Regions from separate parts of the Citrobacter europaeus genome, predicted to be linked through region 3. Evidence: predicted binding sites of a transcription regulator. Region 3 holds the regulator's gene; each other region holds the start of a gene.
The links. The regulator CRP, encoded in region 3, controls carbon source genes, mostly activating them, when cyclic AMP is high. The targets are predictions, from matches to a motif close to ATGTGANNNNNNTCACAT.

Region 1 (7,847 bases), 600 kb from region 3:
CAGACCTTTCCAGAACAGGCTGTGGTTAGCGTGGCCGCCCGCGTTATTGCGCAGAACGGTTTTCTTGTCTGCTGGCAGTTGATCCAGTTTAGCGATCAGTTCTTCAGCAGACAGGCTAGCGAATTCAGGCAGGCTCTCCAGCGCAGCGTTCGCGTTGTTTACGTAAGCCTGGTGGTGTTTGGTATGGTGGATTTCCATCGTCTGCTTATCGAAGTGCGGTTCAAGGGCATCATAAGCGTACGGCAGGGATGGCAGTGTATAACTCATAATCATCTCCAGTATTGTCGGGCGGCCAGTGTTAACGCCGCGTAAGCAGTTGGGTCATTATAGTTAATTAAATGATATTGAAAATGATTATCAATGCCGTACTCTTTACATGGTTATTATGCGGTAAAAGTGTGAGCATCATTAGGAAAATCAGGCGAATTTTGCCAACCTGGGTAGAAAACAGGCAGCGACATGAAGGACATGGGAGATAAAGCACGAGATAGTTTGCGAATTATCTCACAAGGAAATCTTGCTATGTCTGTCAATATCGCCCTTTTCGGTATCGGTCTCGACACATACTGGCCCCAGTTTACAGGCCTGGAATCACGTCTTCAGGGCTACCTGCAAACAATTGATGAGCGTCTGACGGCGCAACAAGCCACCGTCATTAATGGCGGCCTGATTGATAACGTCGATAAAGCCGATGCCCTTATCAAACGGTTGCAGCAACAACCAGTCGATGCAGTCTGCCTTTACATCAGCACCTACGCGCTCAGCTCAACGGTGCTACCCCTTGTGCAGAGTATCAATAAACCGGTCATTATTCTGGCCCTACAGCCAGAGCCAGGGCTGCCCTATTCAACTATCCGTCAAATCCCCGATCGGGGCGGGCGAACTGGAGAGTGGCTGGCGCACTGTCAGGCCTGCAGCGCCCCCGAACTGGCAAACGTGTTTAACCGTGCGAATATCCGCTTTCAATTGATCGTTGGTGCATTACAGGGCGATGAGTACGTCTGGCAACAAACTTCGCAGTGGCTGCAAGCCCTTAACGCTTGTCAAATGCTGGCAAGTTGCCAGGTCGGCGTCCTCGGACACTATTATGACGGCATGGTGGACGTTTACAGCAATATGACGAATTTGTCCGCCAAAATGGGCGTCCGCTTTAAGCCACTGGAGATGTGTGAGCTGGCGGAATATCGCGAACAGGTCAGCGAGGCAGACTTCAACACCAAACAACAGGAAATGCATCGTGTGCTTCAGTTGGATGCGACATGCGAACCTGCAGAGCTTGGCCGGGCAATCACCACTGCCTGCGCCATGGATAAACTGATTGCCCAGAATAAACTCGGTGCACTCGCTTATTACTATGAAGGTCGTAACGGTAACGCTTACGAGAACATCATCACCTCAATTATTCTCGGCAACACGCTGCTCACCCACCGTGGTATTCCCGTAGCGGGAGAATATGAAATCAAAAATGTGCTGGCGATGAAAATTCAGCAACTTCTGGGCGCTGGCGGATCATTTTCAGAACCCTATGGTATTGAATTTACCGATGATGTTGTTTTATGGGGACATGATGGTCCGGCACACCCGTTGATGGCGGATGGTCCGGTAAATCTGGTGCCGTTGCCGGTTTATCATGGCAAACCCGGTAAAGGTGTGTCTATTCAGATGACCGTGAAAGCTGGCCCGGTAACCTTTCTTTCGGTAATTGAAGATGCTGAAAATGGGGTGCGTTTACAGTATGCCGAAGGTGAAGCGGTGGCAGGTGAAGTCCTGGATATCGGCAACACCAACAGCCGCTATCGCTTCCCATTATCGGCTCGCGAGTTCACCACGCAGTGGTGCATGGGCGGCCCCGCTCATCATTGCAGCATTGGCCTGGGGCATCATGGTGAGGTGCTGGAAAAACTCGCCTGGCTACTGGGTATTCAGGCAGTAAGAATCTGCTAATCCTCGATATTTCCGCCCTTCTCAAAAAAAGAGGGGCGGAGCCGCATTTGTGATCAACATCCCTTTCATCCCCTGAATTTTGCCAGCATTACTCATCACGCGGCAGCATGCTGAAGGTTAATTCATTGCTCACTCTTTAGACTTTTGAACATCAAAACGGGTGATTTTCATCCTGCCAAATCGATAATTCAAAAGGAAACAGAATGGGTAACGCAATTACGATGGGGATAATATGGCATCTTATCGGTGCCGCTAGTGCCGCTTGTTTCTATGCCCCCTTTAAAAAGGTACAACACTGGTCCTGGGAAACCATGTGGTCCATTGGTGGTTTTGTTTCATGGCTGATCCTTCCCTGGCTCGTCAGCGCGATCCTGCTGCCGGACTTCTGGACCTATTACAGTTCATTCAGCGCGTCCACACTGCTACCGGTATTTTTGTTCGGTGCCATGTGGGGGATTGGTAACATCAACTATGGTCTGACCATGCGCTACCTCGGGATGTCGATGGGGATCGGGATCGCTATCGGTATTACGCTGATTGTTGGCACCTTAATGACGCCAATCATTGCCGGTAAATTTGACGTGCTCATCGGCACACCTGGTGGGCGTATGACCCTGCTCGGTGTGCTGGTCGCCCTGATCGGTGTGGCGATTGTTACCCGCGCCGGACAGTTAAAAGAGCGCAAGATGGGCATCAAAGCCGAAGAGTTCAATTTGAAAAAAGGTCTGATACTGGCGGTGATGTGCGGCTTTTTCTCCGCAGGGATGTCCTTTGCGATGGATGCGGCTAAACCCATGCACGAAGCCGCTGCTGCGCTCGGTATCGATCCGCTGTATGTCGCCCTGCCCAGCTACGTCGTCATCATGGGCGGCGGTGCGGTGATCAATCTGGGATACTGCTTCATTCGTCTGGCAAAAATGAAAAACCTGTCAGTAAAAGCCGACTTCTCGTTAGCCAAACCGCTGATTATCAGCAACATCCTGTTCTCGGCGCTTGCTGGTCTGATGTGGTATCTCCAGTTCTTCTTTTACGCGTGGGGCCATGCAAAAATTCCGGCGCAATATGACTACATGAGCTGGATGCTGCACATGAGCTTCTACGTCCTGTGCGGTGGCATCGTGGGCCTGATCATGAAAGAGTGGAGCAATGCAGGACGCCGGCCGGTCAGCGTGCTAAGCCTTGGTTGCGTGGTGATCATTGTCGCGGCAAACATTGTGGGTCTGGGAATGGCCAGCTAATTATGTTGAGTGCTGAGATGACGCCACTGGCTCGGCGTCATCCCGGTTTCGCGCGTGAACACCACCGAAAAGTAGTTACTGTCCTCAAAGCCGCAGCGCATAGAAATCTCACTAATCATCAACCGGCTATGCTTGAGCAGATACTGAGCATGGCAGACCCGCACCTGGCGCAGATACTGGTTGATGGTCATCCCGGTCTGACTGCGAAACTGCTGGCGCAAAACGCGCTCGCTGCACCGTTCACGCTCGCAAAACTTATCCAGTTCGAACGCATGCTCATGGCTACCGGCTAACGCGGTGATCAGTTTGTCCAACAGCGTTTCACTCGATGTCGCCGGGAGCGTATCTGTGGCGTAACGATGGCGTTTAAGGAGCGTCACCAGTTGCCCGAACAGCAGTTCCGCCATGGTAAAAGCCTGCGCATCACGCTGATTACTTTCATGCTCAAGCTGGCTTATCACCTGCCGGGCCTGGGTCATACCAACGCTACCGAGACGCCAGTGCGGCTGCCGCGGCGTACCGTTAAAGCCGGGGATCGCCCCTTGCCAGTCAACATTCAGCGTCAATCGTTCCGGGCAGTAGATGATATTTTGTAACACCAGGTCGTTAACGGAAGTGTAGGAGTGTTTATCTTCGGCGCGAATGTAAAACAGATCGCCACGGGTTATCCGGTACGGACGTTCGTTGAGAACATGTAACCCATTGCCGCGCCAGACCAGTACCAGTTCGCAAAACTCATGAGTATGTTCAGCAAAGACATCCTGCGGATAACGATCGGCCACGGCGACCGCCTGCTTTTCATGCGCAAAAAAGTCTGATTTCAGAAGGATTAGCTGATTCGCCATCACAATATTCCCTGTCGGATGGCGGCTACGCCTTATCCGACCTACAGATTACGTGACACGTAGGCCGGATAAGGCGTAGCCGCCATCCGGCGTTGAGGGACATGATTATCTGAGATTCGGCGGTAAAAAACGTTGATAGCTTTCGCGTTACTGAAGGCTGCTTCCCGCAATAAGGTCGCGCCCCTGACGAATATCGCGCGGTGACCACTCGAACTCACGGCGGAAAAGCGTCGAAAAGTGGTTACTGTCGCCGAAACCGCAGAGATAAGCGATATCTGTCACGCTGTCATCACTGTGACGAAGCAGATGCCTGGCTTTAATAAGCCGCAGACGGTTAAGGTAGCGCTGCGGCGTTAGTCCTGTCTGCTGTTTAAGCTGGCGGTGCAAAGTGCGTAAAGAGAGCGAAAACTTCTCGGCCAGCGCCTCCCAACACACCTCGTCGGCAAAATTATCTTCCAGCCACGCCATCAGAAGATTAAGCCGCGCGTCGTTATCAGTGGCCGCTTCCATCAGGCTGCTTTTACGCAGCAGCACCAGTAACTGCATAAACAGGATCTCGCGATTTGCCGCCGTCGGCGTATCCATCCCCTCGCCGAGCGCCTCCATCTGCCCCACCAGGTGACGAACCTGCTGCAGTACGCCCTGGTTTACGCGCCAGTGGGAGGGATACTGCCCATTTTGTTCCTGAGGCAAAAGCTGATTCAGCCCAGCCAGAAATTGAAACGCATCCGGAGAGCGATACAGAACGTTGGTCAGGCACAGATTGTCAGTATGTTCATATAAATGCCTGTCATGATCGCGGACGAAACACACCGTCCCGCCGCTAATGGTGTAAGGCTGTCCGTTAAACACATGGATCCCCGTGCCATGCTCGACCACTACAATTTCATGAAAATCATGATGATGCTCAGGAAATGCGGGTTGAGGAAGGCGTGGTTCAATAGCCACTGGCGCTTTACCTGTCGGAAAAAAATCCACGCAATGCAGTACGGTCATGACGGCTCCCCCTGATTAACGAATATGGCTGAATAGTAATTAAGGGTTACTACCCTCACCTTAAATTTTTGACGCCAAAGTGCGTAAACACGGTTAATTCTTCAAGAAATGGCGGGAAAGATCGGGAAATGCGGAAGGCGTCACATCCGCCAAAATCCGCGCTATTAGCGGAAACTGTGAACAACATCACGTTCACCTTTGCCGTGTTGCCAGCCGCTAATTGGGGCTGTCACTGTCAAGAAGGTACGCTTTATCAGGGGTTCTTAGACTGAGTGCAATAAAACTCAGAAGGACCTCGCTATGACTTTTCGCCATTGTGTCGCTGTCGATCTCGGCGCATCCAGTGGGCGCGTAATGCTGGCGCGTTACGACAGTGAACACCGCACCCTGACGCTGCGTGAAATCCACCGCTTCATTAACTGTCTGCAAAAAACTGACGGTTTTGATACCTGGGACATCGACAGCCTGGAAAATGACATTCGTCTTGGCCTGAAAAAAGTCTGTGATGAAGGCATTCGGATAGACAGCATCGGCATTGATACCTGGGGCGTAGATTACGTCCTGATCGATAACGCTGGTCAGCGTGTTGGTCTGCCGGTCTCTTACCGTGACAGCCGTACAGCCGGCATTATGGCGCAGGCGATGACGCAGCCGGGTAAAGGTGAAATTTATCGCCGCAGCGGCATTCAGTTTCTGCCCTTTAACACGTTGTATCAGCTGCGTGCACTGGTTGAACAGCAGCCAGAACTGCTCCCGCAGGTGGCTCATGCCCTGCTGATCCCCGATTACTTCAGCTTTCGCCTGACCGGTGAAATGAACTGGGAATACACCAACGCCACCACTACGCAGCTCGTCAATATCAACACCGACGACTGGGATGACACGCTGCTGGCGTGGACCGGGGCAGACAAAGCCTGGTTTGGTCGCCCGACGCACCCGGGGAACGTAATTGGCCACTGGATTTGCCTACAGAAAAATCGCATTCCGGTCGTGGCCGTCGCCAGTCACGACACCGCCAGTGCGGTAATTGCTTCGCCGTTGGCCGACAAAAACAGCGCGTATCTTTCTTCCGGTACCTGGTCGCTGATGGGTTTTGAGAGCAGAACACCGTATACCAACGATGCGGCGCTGGCGGCGAACATCACCAACGAAGGGGGCGCGGAAGGGCGCTACCGCGTACTGAAAAATATTATGGGGTTATGGCTGCTCCAGCGCGTTTTAAAAGAGCGCAAGATTACCGATCTGCCAACGCTTATCGCCGAAACGCAAGCGCTGCCGGCCTGCCAGTTCCTGATAAACCCGAACGACGATCGCTTTATCAATCCCGACGATATGAGTGCCGAAATTCAGGCAGCCTGTCGTGAATCGGGCCAACCCGTTCCCCTGCAAAACGCCGAACTGGCGCGCTGTATCTTCGACAGTCTGGCGTTGCTATACGCCGATATTCTGCAAGAACTGGCGCAGCTGCGAGGCGCAGCGTTTAGCCAACTGCACATCGTCGGTGGCGGCTGCCAGAACGTCTTACTGAACCAGCTGTGCGCGGATGCCTGCGGGATTCGCGTTATGTCCGGCCCGATTGAGGCCTCCACGCTCGGCAATATCGGCATCCAGTTGATGACGCTGGACGAGCTTAACAACGTCGATGATTTCCGTCAGGTAGTACGCGCCAACTACGACCTGACCACCTTTATTCCAAATCCTGAAAGTGAAATTGCCCGCTACCAGGCGCAGTTTCAATCACTACGACAGACAAAGGAGCTTTGCGCATGACCACTCAACTTGAACAAGCCTGGGAACTGGCAAAACTGCGTTTCGCCGCGGTAGGCATTGATGTCGAGGCGGCATTGCGCCAGCTCGATCGTCTGCCGGTCTCCATGCACTGCTGGCAGGGCGATGATGTCGCCGGTTTCGAGAATCCGGAAGGCTCGCTCACCGGCGGTATTCAGGCTACCGGCAACTATCCGGGCAAAGCGCGTAACGCCACCGAACTGCGGGCCGATCTGGAGCAAGCGCTAAGCCTGATTCCGGGACCAAAACGCCTGAATTTGCACGCGATCTATCTGGAATCGGATACGCCGGTCGCCCGCGACCAAATCAAACCCGAACACTTCAAAAACTGGGTTGAGTGGGCGAAAGCGAACCAGTTAGGGCTGGATTTCAATCCGTCCTGCTTCTCTCACCCGCTGAGCGCTGACGGCTTCACGCTGGCCCACGCCGATGACACCATTCGCCAGTTCTGGATTGATCACTGCAAAGCCAGCCGTCGCGTCTCGGCGTATTTTGGCGAGCAGTTGGGTACACCGTCGGTGATGAACATCTGGATCCCGGATGGCATGAAAGACATCACCGTTGACCGTTTAGCGCCGCGCCAGCGCCTGCTGGAAGCACTGGACGAGGTGATCAGCGAGAAACTCAACCCGACGCACCATATCGATGCCGTTGAGAGCAAACTGTTTGGCATCGGCGCTGAAAGCTACACCGTGGGCTCCAACGAGTTCTATATGGGTTACGCCACCAGCCGTCAAACCGCGCTATGCCTGGATGCGGGTCACTTCCATCCGACCGAAGTAATTTCCGACAAAATCTCCGCCGCCATGCTGTACGTACCGCGCCTGCTGCTACACGTCAGCCGTCCGGTGCGTTGGGACAGCGATCATGTTGTGCTGCTGGATGATGAAACTCAGGCAATTGCCAGCGAGATCGTCCGCCACAACCTGTTCGACCGCGTACACATTGGCCTCGACTTCTTCGACGCTTCCATTAACCGCATCGCCGCGTGGGTGATTGGCACTCGCAATATGAAAAAAGCGCTGCTGCGCGCGCT
Region 2 (7,847 bases), 1.2 Mb from region 3:
AGTACCGGTGAAACCTAACATGCCGCGCACGTTGTTCACTTCACGAACATCTTCGAGGAAAGTTTCAGCAATATGCTTTGCACGCAGCGGGTCGCCCGGCATCAATACGACGTCAGCGAAATCACCCATTTCTGCATTAATATGTGGAGTTGCCATTTTTTATCCTTATTTCGTTGTTATTGCCTGATGGCGACTACGCCTTATCAGGCCTACAAAACGTATCCAAATACCCTAAGGATTTCGCGTTGTAGGAAGGCGACGAATTCGTGTATCCCCGGGAGCATAGATTCACTATGTGACCGGGGTGAGCGAATGAAGTCAACGCATCTACAGCGCGAAAGACAACGGGTATTACAGCATGTTTTTACCGTAGTCCATCGGCGACGTACCAAAGTAGCTCGCCAGCGTCTGACCGATATCCGCGAAGGTTTCACGGTGACCTAAAGAGCCAGGTTTAACTTTCGGGCCGTAGACCAGTACCGGAATGTGCTCTCGGGTGTGGTCAGTGCCGGTCCAGCTCGGGTCGCAGCCGTGGTCGGCGGTCAGGATCAGAATGTCATCTTCTCCTACCAGCTCCATCAGCTCTGGCAGACGGCGGTCAAACAGTTCCAGACCCGCGGCGTAACCGGCGATATCGCGACGATGTCCCCATGAAGAGTCGAAATCAACGAAGTTGGTGAAGACGATGGTCTTATCACCGGCTTCTTTCATCTCTTTGATGGTGGCGTCGAACAGCGCGTCCAGACCGGTGGCTTTCACTTTTTTAGTGATGCCGCAGTTAGCGTAGATATCCGCGATTTTACCGACGGAAACCACGTGACCGTCTTTCTCGTCGACCAGTTTCTGCAGCACGGTCGGTGCTGGCGGCTCAACGGCCAGATCGTGACGGTTACCGGTACGCTGGAAGTTACCGGCTTTATCACCGATAAACGGACGTGCGATAACACGACCGATGTTGTAACCACCTTCGGTCAGTTCCTCACGGGCGATTTCGCACAGCTCGTAGAGTTTATCCAGGCCAAAAGTCTCTTCGTGGCAGGCAATCTGGAACACGGAGTCAGCGGAGGTATAGAAAATCGGCTTGCCGGTTTTCATATGCTCTTCACCCAGTTGATCCAAAATCACGGTACCGGAAGAGTGGCAGTTGCCGAGGTAGCCCGGCAGGTTGGCACGTTTTACCAGCTTATCCAGCAGTTCCTGCGGGAAGCTGTTTTCATGATCGGAGAAATAACCCCAGTCAAACAGAACCGGAACACCGGCGATTTCCCAGTGACCAGACGGTGTATCTTTCCCGGAAGAGAGTTCATGCGCCCATGCATAGGCGCCAATGACTTCCGCGTTACCGTCCATGCCAGCAGCAATTTTACCGGTAGAACCTTCGTGAGCTTTCACCAGGCCCAGACGGGTCAGGTTAGGCAGAGTCAGTGGGCCTTTGCGACCATTGTCAGCTTCACCTTTCGCACAGGCTTCTGCAATGTGTCCCATAGTGTCTGAGCCTACGTCGCCAAAGCGATCCGCATCTTCAGTCGCACCAATACCAAAGGAGTCCAGCACCATAATAAATGCACGTTTCATATTAATCTCCGTACCTTTTGCGCCGCAAAAAAGCGATCAGATCAGTATACAGTTATTCGGTTATACGACGATAGACTGTCGGTGTAATTTCTGGCGCTTTATCGTCAAGGCTGATTGCCGCTTTGACCGCTTTCGCCGCTTCCTGCCAGCTGGCTTCATCTTTCGCGTGGATCACCGCCAGCGGACGCTGTCCATCTACACTGTCGCCCAAACGCGCCATGTCGCTAAAGCCAACGCTGTAATCAATGGTGTCCGAAGCCTGACGACGACCGCCGCCCATGGAAACGACCGCCATTCCCAGCGCACGAGTATCCATGGCGCTAACAAAGCCTTCGGTATCAGCATATACCGCTTTGCTGAGCATTGCCGTCGGCAGGTACTTCGCATAATTTTCGACGAAATCGGTCGGTCCTTTCTGCGCCGCAACCATGCGACCAAAAATCTCTGCCGCTTTACCGTTATCCAACACCGCCTGCAATTTCGCACGGGCTTCAGCGTCATCTTTCGCCAGTTTGCCGGAGATCAGCATTTCCACGCACAGCGCCATGGTGACGTCTAACAGACGTGGATTGCGGTATTCACCGGTCAGGAACTGCACCGCTTCGCGGACTTCTACCGCGTTACCAGCGCTCGAGGCCAGTACCTGGTTCATATCGGTTAACAGCGCGGTGGTACGTACACCCGCCCCGTTCGCCACGCCGACAATCGCTTCGGCAAGGGCTTCAGAAAGCTCGTAGGTCGGCATAAAGGCGCCGCTGCCTACTTTCACATCCATCACCAACGCATCCAGCCCTTCCGCCAGCTTTTTCGCCAGGATGGAGCCGGTAATCAGCGGAATGGAATCCACGGTCGCGGTAATATCGCGGGTGGCATAAAAACGTTTATCCGCCGGTGCGAGCGAGCTGGTTTGCCCAATAATCGCCACACCCACGTCTTTAATAATTTCACGGAAACGCGCGTCGTCCGGGAAGATATCAAACCCAGGAATCGCTTCCAGTTTATCGAGCGTACCGCCGGTGTGCCCCAGGCCACGCCCGGAGATCATCGGAATATAGCCGCCACAGGCAGCAACCATCGGGCCTAACATCAGTGACGTTACGTCACCCACGCCGCCGGTAGAGTGTTTATCCACAATCGGGCCGTTCAGCTGCAGGCTTTTCCAGTCCAGCACGGTTCCTGAATCACGCATTGCCATGGTCAGCGAAACTCGCTCAGGCATTGTCATATCGTGGAAGAAAATGGTCATCGCCAGGGCGGCGATTTGTCCTTCAGAGATGGTGTTGTCGCGAATACCATTGATAAAGAAACGAATTTCTTCATCGCTCAGCGCATGACCATCACGTTTTTTACGAATAATTTCTTGTGCGAGAAACACGGTAACCCCCGATTAATCAGGTTAAATGCTGCGGAAAACCCACTGCAATGAATGATTACTCTTAATAATCCAAGCCGTTGTAGGCCGGGTAAGCAACGCGCACCCGGCAGTCGTACTGATGCCGGATGGCGGCTGCGCCTTATCCGGCCTACGATGGGCAATTCAAACTTAGTAGCTGCTTGCGCTCTTACCGTCGCCATGACCCAGCGCTTTCAGCAGGCTCGCCAGCAGGCTGGATGCGCCAAAACGATAGTGACGAGAATCAGCCCAGTCAGCGCCAAACAGTTCGTCGGCAATCGCCAGGAACTGCTGTGCATCTTCTGCAGTACGCACGCCGCCAGCCGGTTTGAAACCTACGGTTTTAGAAACACCCATGTCGCGGATCACTTCCATCATGATGCGAGCGCTTTCAGGGGTCGCATTGACCGGCACTTTACCGGTAGAGGTTTTGATGAAATCAGCACCGGCTTTGATGGAGATTTCAGACGCTTTGCGAATCAGGGCTTCTTCTTTCAGTTCACCGGTTTCGATGATCACTTTCAGCAGCACGTTTGCCGCCGCGCACGCGTCTTTACAGGCTTTAACCAGATCAAAACCAACCTGCTCGTTACCCGCGATCAGCGCACGATACGGGAACACCACGTCAACTTCATCTGCACCGTAGGCTATCGCCGCGCGGGTTTCAGCCAGCGCAATCTCGATGTCGTCGTTGCCGTGCGGGAAGTTGGTGACGGTGGCAATACGGATGTCCGGCGTGCCCTGCTCTTTCAGAGTCTTACGCGCAACAGGAATGAAACGTGGATAGATGCAAATTGCTGCCGTGTTGCCAACCGGGGTCTTCGCCTGATGACACAGCGCGATCACTTTTTCATTGGTGTCGTCATCATTCAGGGTGGTCAGGTCCATCAGTTTCAGTGCACGCAGGCTGCTTGCTGTTAAATCGGTCATAACATTCTCCAACGGCATCGCCGTATAAAATTTCACCTTGCGAGTTTGTTAGTATTCTAACATCCGCTCGCTATTACACTTCGATATACATCACAGTTAATGAAAACCACATACAGATTTGCATTACTCTAATGAGATCTACTTCAAATAAATAACCTTTCCTGAGGGGATGCGGTGGCATCAGGCGCATCCGGATCAAAGGTTGTGGCGGCGTTGCTTTCTACAATGGCGTTACACCATCGGGATAAAAAGGAATCAACGATGCCCACTTCAAGCGAACTCGCGCTGCAACAGCGTTGCCAACAAATCGTGACCAGTCCGGTGCTCAGCCCTGAGCAGAAACGCCATTTTCTGGCGCTGGAGGCTGAAAACGCGCTGCCTTATCCGCAACTGCCTGCTGAGGCACGCCAGGCGCTGGATGACGGGGTGATCTGCGATATGTACGAAGGTCACGCCCCGTTCAAACCGCGCTATGTCTTACCCGACTATGCGCGTTTTCTGGCCAACGGTTCATCGTGGCTGGAGCTGGAAGGCGCCAGCGATCTTGATGATGCGTTGTCCTTGCTCACCATCCTGTACCACCACGTTCCGTCAGTGACCTCAATGCCGGTCTATCTCGGTCAGCTCGACGCCCTGTTGCAACCATATGTTAGAATTCTAACACAAGAAGAGATCGATATTCGAATAAAACGTTTCTGGCGTTATCTCGACAGAACCCTGCCAGACGCGTTTATGCATGCCAACATCGGCCCCGCCGATACGCCAGTCACCCGAGCGATTTTACGTGCAGATGCAGAGCTAAAGCAGGTTTCACCTAATCTGACATTTATTTATGATCCGCAAATTACCCCTGACGATCTGCTGCTCAACGTGGCGCAAAATATCTGCGAGTGCAGTAAGCCGCACATTTCCAACGGCCCTGAAAATGATAAAATTTTCACAAAATGTCAGTATGGCGTCGTCAGCTGTTACAACTCGTTGCCGCTCGCCGGAGGCGGAAGCACGCTGGTCAGGCTTAATCTGAAAGCCATTGCAGAGCGCAGTACCTCTGTCGATGACTTCTTTACGCGCACCCTACCGCACTATTGCCAACAGCAAATCGCCATCATTGATTCACGATGTGAATTCCTTTATGAAAAATCACATTTCTTTGAGAATAGCTTCCTCGTGCAGGAAGGGTTGATTGATCCCGAACGTTTTGTGCCTATGTTCGGCATGTATGGCCTGGCGGAGGCGGTGAACCTGCTGTGCGATAAGGCGGGGGAGAACGCGCGCTACGGCAAAGATGCGTTCGCCAATCAGCTCGGCTATCGTATCAGCGCCCAACTGGCGGAGTTTGTCGAAAGCACTCCGGTGAAATATGGCTGGAATCAGCGTGCGATGCTGCATGCACAGTCAGGGATCAGTTCTGACATCGGCACCACGCCGGGCGCGCGTCTGCCCTACGGCGATGAGCCGGACCCGATCACCCATCTGCAAACCGTCGCGCCGCATCACGCGTTTTATCACGCCGGGATCAGCGACATTCTCACGCTGGATGAAACCATCAAACGTAATCCTCAGGCGCTGGTGCAACTGTGCCTCGGGGCGTTTAAAGCCGGAATGCGCGAGTTTACCGCCAACGTGAGCGGCAACGATCTGGTCCGCGTCACCGGCTATATGGTCCGCCTGTCGGATCTGGAAAAATATCGTGCCGCAGGTTCACGCACCAACACCACCTGGCTTGGCGAAGAAGCCGCGCGCAATACGCGCATTCTGGAACGACAACCTCGCGTGATTAGCCATGAACAGCAGATGCGCTTCAGTAAGTAGGCTGATTCCTTTCTCCTGCGTCGACGGGCCGGGCAGTCGCCTGGCTCTGTTTCTGCAAGGATGTAATCTGCGCTGTAAAAATTGCCACAACCCGTGGACGATGGGGCGCTGCAACGACTGCGGGGAGTGTGTACTGCATTGCCCGCATGAAGCGCTGAGCCTGAGCGCGGGGAAAGTATGGTGGCAGTCCGACGTGTGTCAGCAGTGCGATACCTGCCTGCACATGTGCCCCCAGCAGGCCACGCCGATGGCGCAGAACATGAGCGTTGATGAGGTGCTGGAGCATATTCGCAAGGTAGTGCTGTTTATTGAGGGAATTACGGTCAGCGGCGGCGAAGCAACCACCCAGTTGCCGTTTATCGTGGCGCTGTTTAGCGCGATCAAAACCGATCCACAGTTGCAACACCTGACCTGCATGGTAGACAGCAACGGCATGCTAAGCGAAACCGGCTGGCAAAAATTGTTGCCGGTGTGCGACGGCGTGATGCTTGATTTAAAAGCCTGGGACAGCGAGTGTCATCGACAGCTAACTGGCCGCGATAACACGCTGATTAAACAGAGCATTACCTTTTTGTCCGGGCAGGGAAAACTGGCGGAGCTGCGCCTGCTGGTGATTCCTGGTCAGGTGGATTATCTGCAGCATATCGATGCGCTGGCGGCGTTTATCAAGCGTGCAGGTGATGTACCGGTACGGCTGAATGCCTTTCATGCGCACGGGGTGTATGGCGAAGCGAAAGACTGGCCGAGTGCAACGCCGGAGGATGTCGAGCAACTGGCGCAAGGGCTACGCGAACGCGGTGTGAATAATATGATCTTCCCAGCGCTGTACCTGTGAAATGCCGGATGGCGGCTATGCCTTATCCGGCCTACACATGAGGTCAGTCCGTAGGCCGGATAAGACGCTTTTGCGTCGCATCCGGCACGCAACAATCACACAGTAAACAACGCGGTCGTATTGCGATACAGCGCGTCAGCGATCACATCTGCAGGTTCCGGGCGCAGCTCGCATAAGACGTCAAACACTCTGACTACCTGCTCAGGGCGGTTGGGCTGTCCCTGAAAGCCGTTGAGCGGCATATCCGGCGCGTCGGTTTCCAGCAGCAGCGAGTCCAGCGGCAGTTGCGCCATAACCTCGCGGGTTTTACTGGCGCGCGGATAAGTAATGGTGCCGCCCACGCCAATTTTGTACCCCAGTTGCACAAAGCGTTCGGCCTGCTGCACGCTTCCGGAAAACCCATGCACCACGCCTGTTCGTGGCAAAGCATGGCGTTTAAGGTGCATCGCCAGCTTGTCATGAGTGCGCCGCGAATGCAGGATCACCGGCAATTCGTAACGCTTCGCCAGCTTAAGCTGCGCTTCCAGCAGCCGCTCTTGCTTGTCGAATTGCGGATCGTCCCGATACAGATCCAGCCCAATTTCGCCTACTGCCACCAGCTTTTTGGGACGCTTATCCAGCGCCTGCTGCAACTGTTCCAGGCAATCATCACCATGCTGTTCAATGACAATCGGGTGCAGCCCCAGGGCAGCAAACAATGAAGGATAATGTTCCGCTAACGCCAGTACGCGGGGAAAATTCGCCGCCTGGGTGGCCGGAACGATAATGCTTTGCACGCCGACGTCAGCCGCGCGCTGAATGCTGGCAGATTCATCGCCGGTAAACGGTGGGAAATCAAAATGACAATGCGTATCGATAAAACGATAACTCACGCCAAATCCTCATTATCAAACGTCGTGTCGTTCGCCTGAGGCGCATTGGCTACCACAGGCGCGTGGGCGTCGTTGGCCACCGGCGCGGGAGGAACCACCACCGGCCCCGGCACCACAATCTTCGGCGTCTGACGAGGCAGCGGCGCATTTTTCGCCAGCAGTTTACCGACTGTCGCCAGGAAGTAACGACCACACAGGCGTCCTGTCTTGTAATCTTCCCGCAGCGCCGGAATACGGCTTCCCAACGCCATACTATGGAGCGGCTTGGGTGGATAGATCTCAAAGATGCGCAGTTTACCCGGCGGTTTCTCAATAAAACTTTGGATCGCGCGATAGCTGTCTTCATGGTGCTGGACCAGATTCAATAACGGTTGCAGACTGCTTTCGCCCAGCCAGCGTTCCATACGTTTGAACCACTGTGGCGTATAGT
Region 3 (7,847 bases):
TAAAAATGGCTGTGGTAAATCTACCCTGCTGGCATTGCTGAAAAATGAACTCAGCGCCGACGCCGGAGGATTTACCTATCCGGGAAACTGGCAGCTTGCGTGGGTGAATCAGGAAACGCCAGCATTGCCGCAGCCCGCGCTGGAGTACGTGATTGACGGCGACCGCGAGTATCGTCAACTGGAAGCGCAGTTGAACGATGCCAACGAACGTAACGATGGACACGCTATTGCCACCGTCCATGGCAAACTGGATGCCATCGACGCCTGGACCGTGCGCTCACGCGCCGCCAGCCTGCTGCATGGTCTCGGTTTCTCCAACGAACAGCTTGAGCGCCCGGTCAGCGACTTTTCCGGTGGCTGGCGTATGCGTCTCAACCTGGCCCAGGCGCTGATTTGCCGTTCAGACCTGCTGCTGCTCGATGAACCCACCAACCACCTCGATCTCGACGCGGTAATCTGGCTGGAAAGATGGCTGAAAAGCTACCAGGGCACGCTGATATTGATCTCCCACGACCGCGACTTCCTCGACCCGGTGGTGGACAAAATTATTCATATCGAACAGCAAACCATGTTCGAGTACACCGGCAACTACAGCGCGTTTGAAATCCAGCGTGCGACCCGCCTTGCGCAGCAACAGGCAATGTACGAAAGCCAGCAGGAGCGCGTGGCGCATCTGCAAAGCTATATCGATCGTTTCCGCGCTAAAGCAACCAAAGCAAAGCAGGCGCAAAGCCGTATCAAAATGCTGGAACGCATGGAGCTGATTGCCCCGGCACACGTGGACAACCCGTTCCACTTCAGCTTTCGCGAACCAGAAAGCCTGCCGAATCCACTGCTGAAGATGGAAAAGGTCAGCGCTGGCTACGGCGATCGCGTCATTCTCGATTCGATCAAACTGAATCTGGTGCCGGGTTCCCGCATCGGCCTGCTCGGTCGCAACGGCGCGGGTAAATCGACGCTGATCAAGCTGCTGGCCGGCGAACTGGCCCCCATTAGCGGCGAGATTGGCCTGGCGAAAGGTATCAAGCTGGGCTACTTCGCGCAGCACCAGTTGGAGTTTTTACGCGCCGATGAATCGCCTATTCAGCACCTGGCGCGCATGGCGCCGCAGGAGCTGGAGCAGAAACTGCGGGACTACCTCGGCGGATTCGGCTTCCAGGGCGATAAAGTCAGCGAAGAAACTCGCCGCTTCTCCGGTGGTGAAAAAGCGCGTCTGGTGCTGGCGTTGATCGTCTGGCAGCGCCCGAACCTGCTCCTGCTTGATGAACCGACCAACCACCTGGACCTTGATATGCGCCAGGCGCTGACCGAAGCGTTGATCGATTTCGAAGGCGCGCTGGTCGTGGTCTCGCACGACCGTCACCTGATTCGCTCCACCACCGATGACCTCTATCTGGTGCACGACAAAAAAGTCGAGCCGTTTGACGGCGATCTGGAGGATTATCAGCAGTGGCTGAGCGATGTGCAAAAACAAGAAAACCAGAGCGACGAACCGGCAAAAGAGAGCGTTAACAGCGCCCAGGCGCGTAAAGACCAGAAGCGTCGCGAAGCTGAATTGCGCACCCTGACGCAGCCGCTGCGTAAAGAGATTACCCGTCTGGAAAAAGAGATGGAGAAACTGCACGCACAGCTGGCGCAGGCGGAAGAAAAACTCGGCGACAGCGAACTGTATGACCAAAGCCGCAAAGCCGAACTCACCGCATGCCTGCAGCAGCAGGCCAGTGCAAAATCCGGACTGGAAGAGTGCGAGATGGCCTGGCTGGAAGCGCAGGAACAGCTTGAGCAGATGCTGGCCGAATAGTCATGAGTGCCTGATAAGGCGAAGCCGCCATCCGGCTCCTGAGCCGAAAATGCCTGATGACGACGCTCGCGCGTCTTATCAGGCCTACGTTTCGTTTATGTAGTTGTGGCCCAGGCTCGCGTAACCTGCTGGCTGACTAGCGACAAAATCACATATTGGCTAACCCGCACGCGCTGTGCGCGGTATAGTTATTCTTTCCGATTATTAATTGCTCTGGTGTTATGGTTGAAATCACGTCCACAGAAATGACCCCACCTACCGACGATTCGCGAGAATTCCGCCCGATGCGCGGTATCAGTAACCGCCATCTGCAGACGATGCTGCCGCGCTTAATTCGCCGCAAGGTGAAGTTCGACGCCCACTGGCAGCGTCTGGAATTGCCCGATGGTGATTTTGTCGATCTGGCGTGGAGTGAAGATCCGCAACAGGCGAAACACAAACCGCGCCTGGTGGTTTTTCACGGTCTGGAAGGTAGTCTGAACAGCCCGTACGCACATGGCCTGATTGAAGCGGCGCAAAAGCGCGGCTGGCTGGGCGTGGTAATGCATTTTCGCGGCTGCAGCGGTGAACCCAATCGTCTGAACCGCATTTATCATTCGGGCGAAACAGAAGATGGCACCTGGTTTTTACACTGGCTGGAGCGTGAGTTCGGTCGCGTGCCGACCGCAGCGGTGGGCTATTCGCTCGGTGGCAACATGCTGGCCTGCCTGCTGGCCAAAGAAGGCAACGAGATTCCAATTGATGCCGCCGTTATCGTCTCCGCGCCTTTCGTGCTGGAAGCCTGTAGTTACCATATGGACAAGGGATTCTCTCGGGTCTATCAGCGCTACCTGCTCAATCTGTTGAAAGCCAATGCCTCGCGTAAGCTTGAGGCCTATCCAGGCTCGCTGCCGGTAAGTCTGTCCCAATTGAAATCTCTGCGTCGCATTCGCGATTTTGACGATCTGATCACCGCCAAAATCCACGGTTTCGCCGATGCTATAGACTATTATCGTCAGTGTAGCGCCATGCCGTTGCTCAACCAGATCGCCAAACCCACGCTGATTATCCATGCCAAGGACGATCCGTTTATGGATCATCACGTGATCCCGAAACCGGAAAACCTGCCTTCGCAGGTGGAGTATCAGTTGACTGAACACGGTGGCCACGTCGGATTCATTGGCGGCACGGTACGCCATCCTGAGATGTGGCTGGAATCCAGAATCCCCGACTGGCTGACAACGTATCTGGAGGTCTCATCATGATCATCCCCTGGCAAGATATCTCCCCGGACGCGCTGGACAATCTGATTGAAAGCTTTGTCTTGCGTGAAGGCACCGATTATGGTGAACATGAACGTTCGCTCGAACAAAAAGTCGCCGACGTCAAACGCCAACTACAATCAGGTGAAGCCGTGCTGGTGTGGTCTGAACTGCATGAAACGGTCAATATTATGCCGAGGAAGCAGATTCACGAGTAATCCGTAGCCGCCGGCCGACTTTACTATAATTATAACCATTTCATGGAGTTGTTATGTCTGCCAAACATCCGGTGATTGCGGTAACAGGATCCAGCGGCGCGGGGACCACCACCACCAGCCTCGCGTTTCGTAAAATTTTCGCGCAGTTAAATCTGCGTGCCGCCGAGGTGGAAGGTGACAGTTTTCATCGCTATACCCGTCCGGAAATGGACATGGCGATTCGCAAAGCGCGCGATGCCGGGCGGCATATCAGCTATTTCGGCCCCGAAGCTAATGACTTCGGTCTGCTGGAACAAACTTTCATCGAATACGGTCAGACGGGCAAAGGCCAGTCGCGAAAATATCTGCACACTTACGATGAGGCCGTACCGTGGAACCAGGTGCCAGGGACTTTCACGCCCTGGCAGCCGCTGCCTGAACCGACGGATGTCCTGTTTTATGAAGGACTGCACGGCGGCGTCGTCACCCCACAGCAAAACGTGGCCCAACATGTCGATCTGCTGGTTGGCGTGGTGCCGATCGTAAACCTGGAATGGATCCAGAAACTGACTCGCGATACCAGCGAGCGTGGACACTCGCGTGAAGCGGTGATGGACTCGGTGGTGCGATCAATGGACGATTACATCAATTACATCACGCCGCAGTTCTCCCGGACGCATATTAACTTCCAGCGCGTACCGACCGTCGATACCTCTAACCCCTTTGCCGCCAAGAGTATCCCGTCTCTGGATGAAAGCTTTGTCGTGATTCATTTTCGTAACCTGGAAGGGATCGACTTCCCGTGGCTACTGGCCATGCTGCAGGGCTCATTCATTTCCCACATCAATACATTGGTCGTGCCGGGCGGCAAGATGGGCCTGGCGATGGAATTGATTATGCTGCCGCTGGTCCAGCGACTGATGGAAGGCAAAAAGATAGGGTGAGGCGTGGAAAGTGCCCGATGGCGCTTCGCTTATCGGGCCTACGAATCAACATTATCCGGCGTCAGGGATTACGCGGCAACCACTTCATAGGAGTGGGTAATGTTCACCGCCTTTTCCAGCATCAGTGCCACGGAGCAATATTTTTCCGCTGAAAGGTCGACTGCGCGTGAGACTGATGCATCTTTCAGATCGTTACCCGTTACGATGAAATGCAGGTTGATGTGGGTAAACAGGCGCGGCGCTTCATCACGACGCTCTGAGGTCAGTTTCACTTCGCAGTTGGTCACATCCTGACGACCCTTTTGCAGGATCGATACCACATCAATTGCGCTACAACCGCCCGCCGCCATTAATACCATTTCCATCGGGCTCGGCGCTTTATCACCGGAGTTACCGTCCATCAGAATTTGGTGGCCAGAGGCGGACTCACCGAGGAAGGTTAACCCTTCAACCCACTTTACACGCGCTTGCATATTTCGTAACTCCAATGTTTCAATTTTCCTGACAGATTACGCGCACATAACAATTCTCGCAATGGAAGGCGACCTGCGTCATGCTGAAGCGAGACACCAGGAGACACACGGCGAAAGCTATGCTAAAACAGTCGGGATGCTACAGTAATACATTGACGTACTGCATGTATGCAGAGGACATCACATTACAGGCTGCAGTATATTTTTAGTAGCCCCCTTCCCAGGTAGCGGGAAGCACATTTTTGCAAACCCAGAGGCAGCGTCGTTTTCTGGCTCTGGAGACAGCTTATAACAGAGGATAACCGCGCATGGTGCTTGGCAAACCGCAAACAGACCCGACTCTCGAATGGTTCTTGTCTCATTGCCATATTCATAAGTACCCATCGAAGAGCACGCTGATTCACCAGGGTGAAAAAGCGGAAACGTTGTATTACATCGTTAAAGGCTCAGTGGCAGTGCTGATCAAAGATGAAGAAGGGAAAGAAATGATCCTTTCTTATCTGAATCAGGGCGATTTTATTGGTGAATTAGGCCTCTTCGAAGAAGGTCAGGAACGTAGCGCCTGGGTACGTGCCAAAACCGCATGTGAAGTCGCTGAAATTTCCTACAAAAAATTTCGCCAATTAATCCAGGTCAACCCGGATATTCTGATGCGCCTGTCTTCTCAGATGGCTCGTCGTCTGCAGGTCACGTCTGAAAAAGTCGGCAACCTCGCCTTCCTCGACGTAACTGGTCGTATCGCGCAGACTCTGCTGAATCTGGCGAAACAGCCTGATGCGATGACCCACCCGGACGGCATGCAGATTAAAATCACCCGTCAGGAAATCGGCCAGATCGTTGGCTGCTCCCGTGAGACCGTCGGCCGTATTCTGAAGATGCTGGAAGATCAGAACCTGATCTCCGCACACGGTAAGACTATCGTCGTCTACGGCACCCGTTAACCCCATCGAAGTGGCGCGTTACCCAGTAATGCGCCACTTTTGTTTGCACCGATGTGGCGAAGACTGATATACCACCCAGAGATCAACTACGCACTACGGCAGACGCTGGTGCTATGTTTACCTGTGGCTGTTGGTCTGATCATCGGTCAGCTTCATCTGGGCCTCCTCTTCTCCCTGGTCCCTGCCTGCTGCAACATTGCCGGTCTTGATACCCCGCATAAGCGCTTTTTCAAACGTTTAGCTATTGGCGCGTCTTTGTTTGCCGGATGCAGTTTGATCATGCAATTACTGCTGGCAAAAGATATACCACTGCCGCTTATCCTCACCGGCCTGACGCTAATTCTTGGTGTAACCGCCGAGTTGAGCCCTTTGCATGCGCGACTATTGCCTGCCTCACTTATCGCAGCGATTTTCACGCTAAGCCTGGCCGGCAACATGCCCGTCTGGGAGCCGCTGCTGATCTACGCGCTGGGCACGTTATGGTATGGCCTGTTCAACTGGTTCTGGTTTTGGATGTGGCGCGAACAGCCGCTCCGTGAATCGCTCAGCCTGTTGTATCGTGAATTAGCCGATTACTGTGAAACTAAGTACAGCATGCTGACCCAGCATGCCGACCCAGAAAAAGCGCTGCCTCCCCTGCTGGTTCGCCAACAAAAGGCAGTGGATCTGATTACCCAGTGTTATCAGCAAATGCATATGCTGTCGGCGCATCGCAACAACGATTACAAGCGCCTGCTGCGTGCCTTTCAGGAGGCGCTCGATTTACAAGAGCATATTTCCGTTAGCCTCCACCAGCCGGAAGAGGTGCAAAAGCTGGTCGAGCGTAGCCATGCGGAGCAGGTGATTCGCTGGAATGCGCGTACCGTAGCCGAACGCCTTCGGGTACTGGCCGATGATATTTTGTATCACCGTTTGCCGACCCGTTTCTCGATGGAAAAACAGATTGGCACACTGGAGAAAATCGCCAGGCAGCATCCGGACAACCCGGTGGGACAATTTTGCTACTGGCACTTTAGCCGTATTGCCCGCGTGCTACGCACCCAGCGCCCGTTGTATGCCCGTGACTTGATGGCTGACAAGCAGCGTCGGTTGCCGTTGATCCCAGCCCTGAAAAACTATCTGTCGTTGAAATCTCCAGCGCTGCGCAATGCCGGACGCATCTGCGTTATGTTGAGTATCGCCAGCCTGATGGGCAGCGCCTTACACCTGCCAAAGCCCTACTGGATTTTAATGACTATTCTGTTCGTCACGCAAAATGGCTACGGGGCGACCCGGGTACGCATCTTACATCGGTCGGTCGGTACGCTCGTTGGGCTGGTGATTGCCGGCGTCACGCTGCACTTTCATATTCCGGAAGGTTTCACGCTGGCAGCCATGCTGCTGATAACCCTGGTGAGCTATCTGATCATCCGTAAAAATTACGGCTGGGCTACCGTCGGCTTTACGGTCACGGCAGTTTACACCCTGCAACTGCTGACGCTGAACGGGGAACAGTTTATCGTGCCGCGGTTTGTCGATACGATCATTGGCTGCCTAATCGCCTTTGGCGGCACGCTCTGGCTGTGGCCACAGTGGCAGAGCGGTCTGTTGCGTAAGAACGCCCACGACGCGTTAGAAGCCGACCAGGAGGCCATTCGCCTGATCCTCAGCAACGATCCGCAGGCCACGCCGCTGGCGTATCAACGCATGCGGGTTAACCAGGCGCAGAACACGCTGTTCAACTCACTGAACCAGGCGATGCAGGAGCCAGGATTCAACTCGCACTACCTTGCGGACATGAAACTGTGGGTCACGCACAGCCAGTTCATCGTCGAACACATTAACGCGATGACCACGCTGGCAAGGGAACATACGATGCTGACGCCGGATTTGGCGCAGCGGTATCTGGAATCCTGTGAAATTGCGCTTCAGCGCTGTCAGCAGCGGCTGGAGTATGACGGACCGGGAAGCTCGGGCGATGTGAATATTCTCGAAGCGCCGGAGATGCTGTCCCACGGTCCGTTAAGCACTCTTGAGCAGCATCTGCAACGGGTTCTTGGGCATCTGAACACCATGCATACCATTTCGTCGGTAGCATGGCGTCAGCGACCGCACCACGGGATCTGGCTGAGCCGCCGACTACGGGACATGAAGGGTTAAAAGATTTGCCGGATGCGCTACGCTTATCCGGCCTACGAATCACACCTTACCCTGTAGGCCGGATAAGGCGCTCGCGCCGCCATCCGGCAATCAGCCCACCACCTTCGCGAC

Region 1: the regulator CRP is predicted to act here: its motif matches at 5,152-5,169, upstream of rhaS (HTH-type transcriptional activator RhaS).
Region 2: the regulator CRP is predicted to act here: its motif matches at 4,030-4,047, upstream of deoC (deoxyribose-phosphate aldolase).

Annotation. Positions count from the first base shown of each region.
Region 1 covers NZ_CP148084.1:4,918,023-4,925,869, forward strand. Annotated here, with positions in the region: gene sodA (superoxide dismutase [Mn]) at 1-267, opposite strand, end outside; gene WHR59_RS23020 (L-fucose/L-arabinose isomerase family protein) at 523-1,944, shown strand; gene rhaT (L-rhamnose/proton symporter RhaT) at 2,148-3,182, shown strand; gene rhaR (HTH-type transcriptional activator RhaR) at 3,179-4,027, opposite strand; gene rhaS (HTH-type transcriptional activator RhaS) at 4,175-5,023, opposite strand; gene rhaB (rhamnulokinase) at 5,324-6,793, shown strand; gene rhaA (L-rhamnose isomerase) at 6,790-7,847, shown strand, end outside.
Region 2 covers NZ_CP148084.1:4,326,683-4,334,529, forward strand. Annotated here, with positions in the region: gene deoD (purine-nucleoside phosphorylase) at 1-156, opposite strand, end outside; gene deoB (phosphopentomutase) at 352-1,575, opposite strand; gene deoA (thymidine phosphorylase) at 1,628-2,950, opposite strand; gene deoC (deoxyribose-phosphate aldolase) at 3,119-3,898, opposite strand; gene WHR59_RS20270 (YjjI family glycine radical enzyme) at 4,160-5,710, shown strand; gene WHR59_RS20275 (YjjW family glycine radical enzyme activase) at 5,682-6,545, shown strand; gene WHR59_RS20280 (metal-dependent hydrolase) at 6,641-7,417, opposite strand; gene WHR59_RS20285 (patatin-like phospholipase family protein) at 7,414-7,847, opposite strand, start outside.
Region 3 covers NZ_CP148084.1:391,596-399,442, reverse strand. Annotated here, with positions in the region: gene WHR59_RS01845 (ABC transporter ATP-binding protein) at 1-1,801, shown strand, start outside; partial or broken gene WHR59_RS01840 (hydrolase) at 1,977-3,045, shown strand; gene WHR59_RS01835 (YheU family protein) at 3,042-3,260, shown strand; gene WHR59_RS01830 (phosphoribulokinase) at 3,314-4,183, shown strand; gene WHR59_RS01825 (OsmC family protein) at 4,252-4,656, opposite strand; gene crp (cAMP-activated global transcriptional regulator CRP) at 4,965-5,597, shown strand; gene WHR59_RS01815 (YccS/YhfK family putative transporter) at 5,649-7,736, shown strand; gene argD (bifunctional acetylornithine/succinyldiaminopimelate transaminase) at 7,827-7,847, opposite strand, start outside.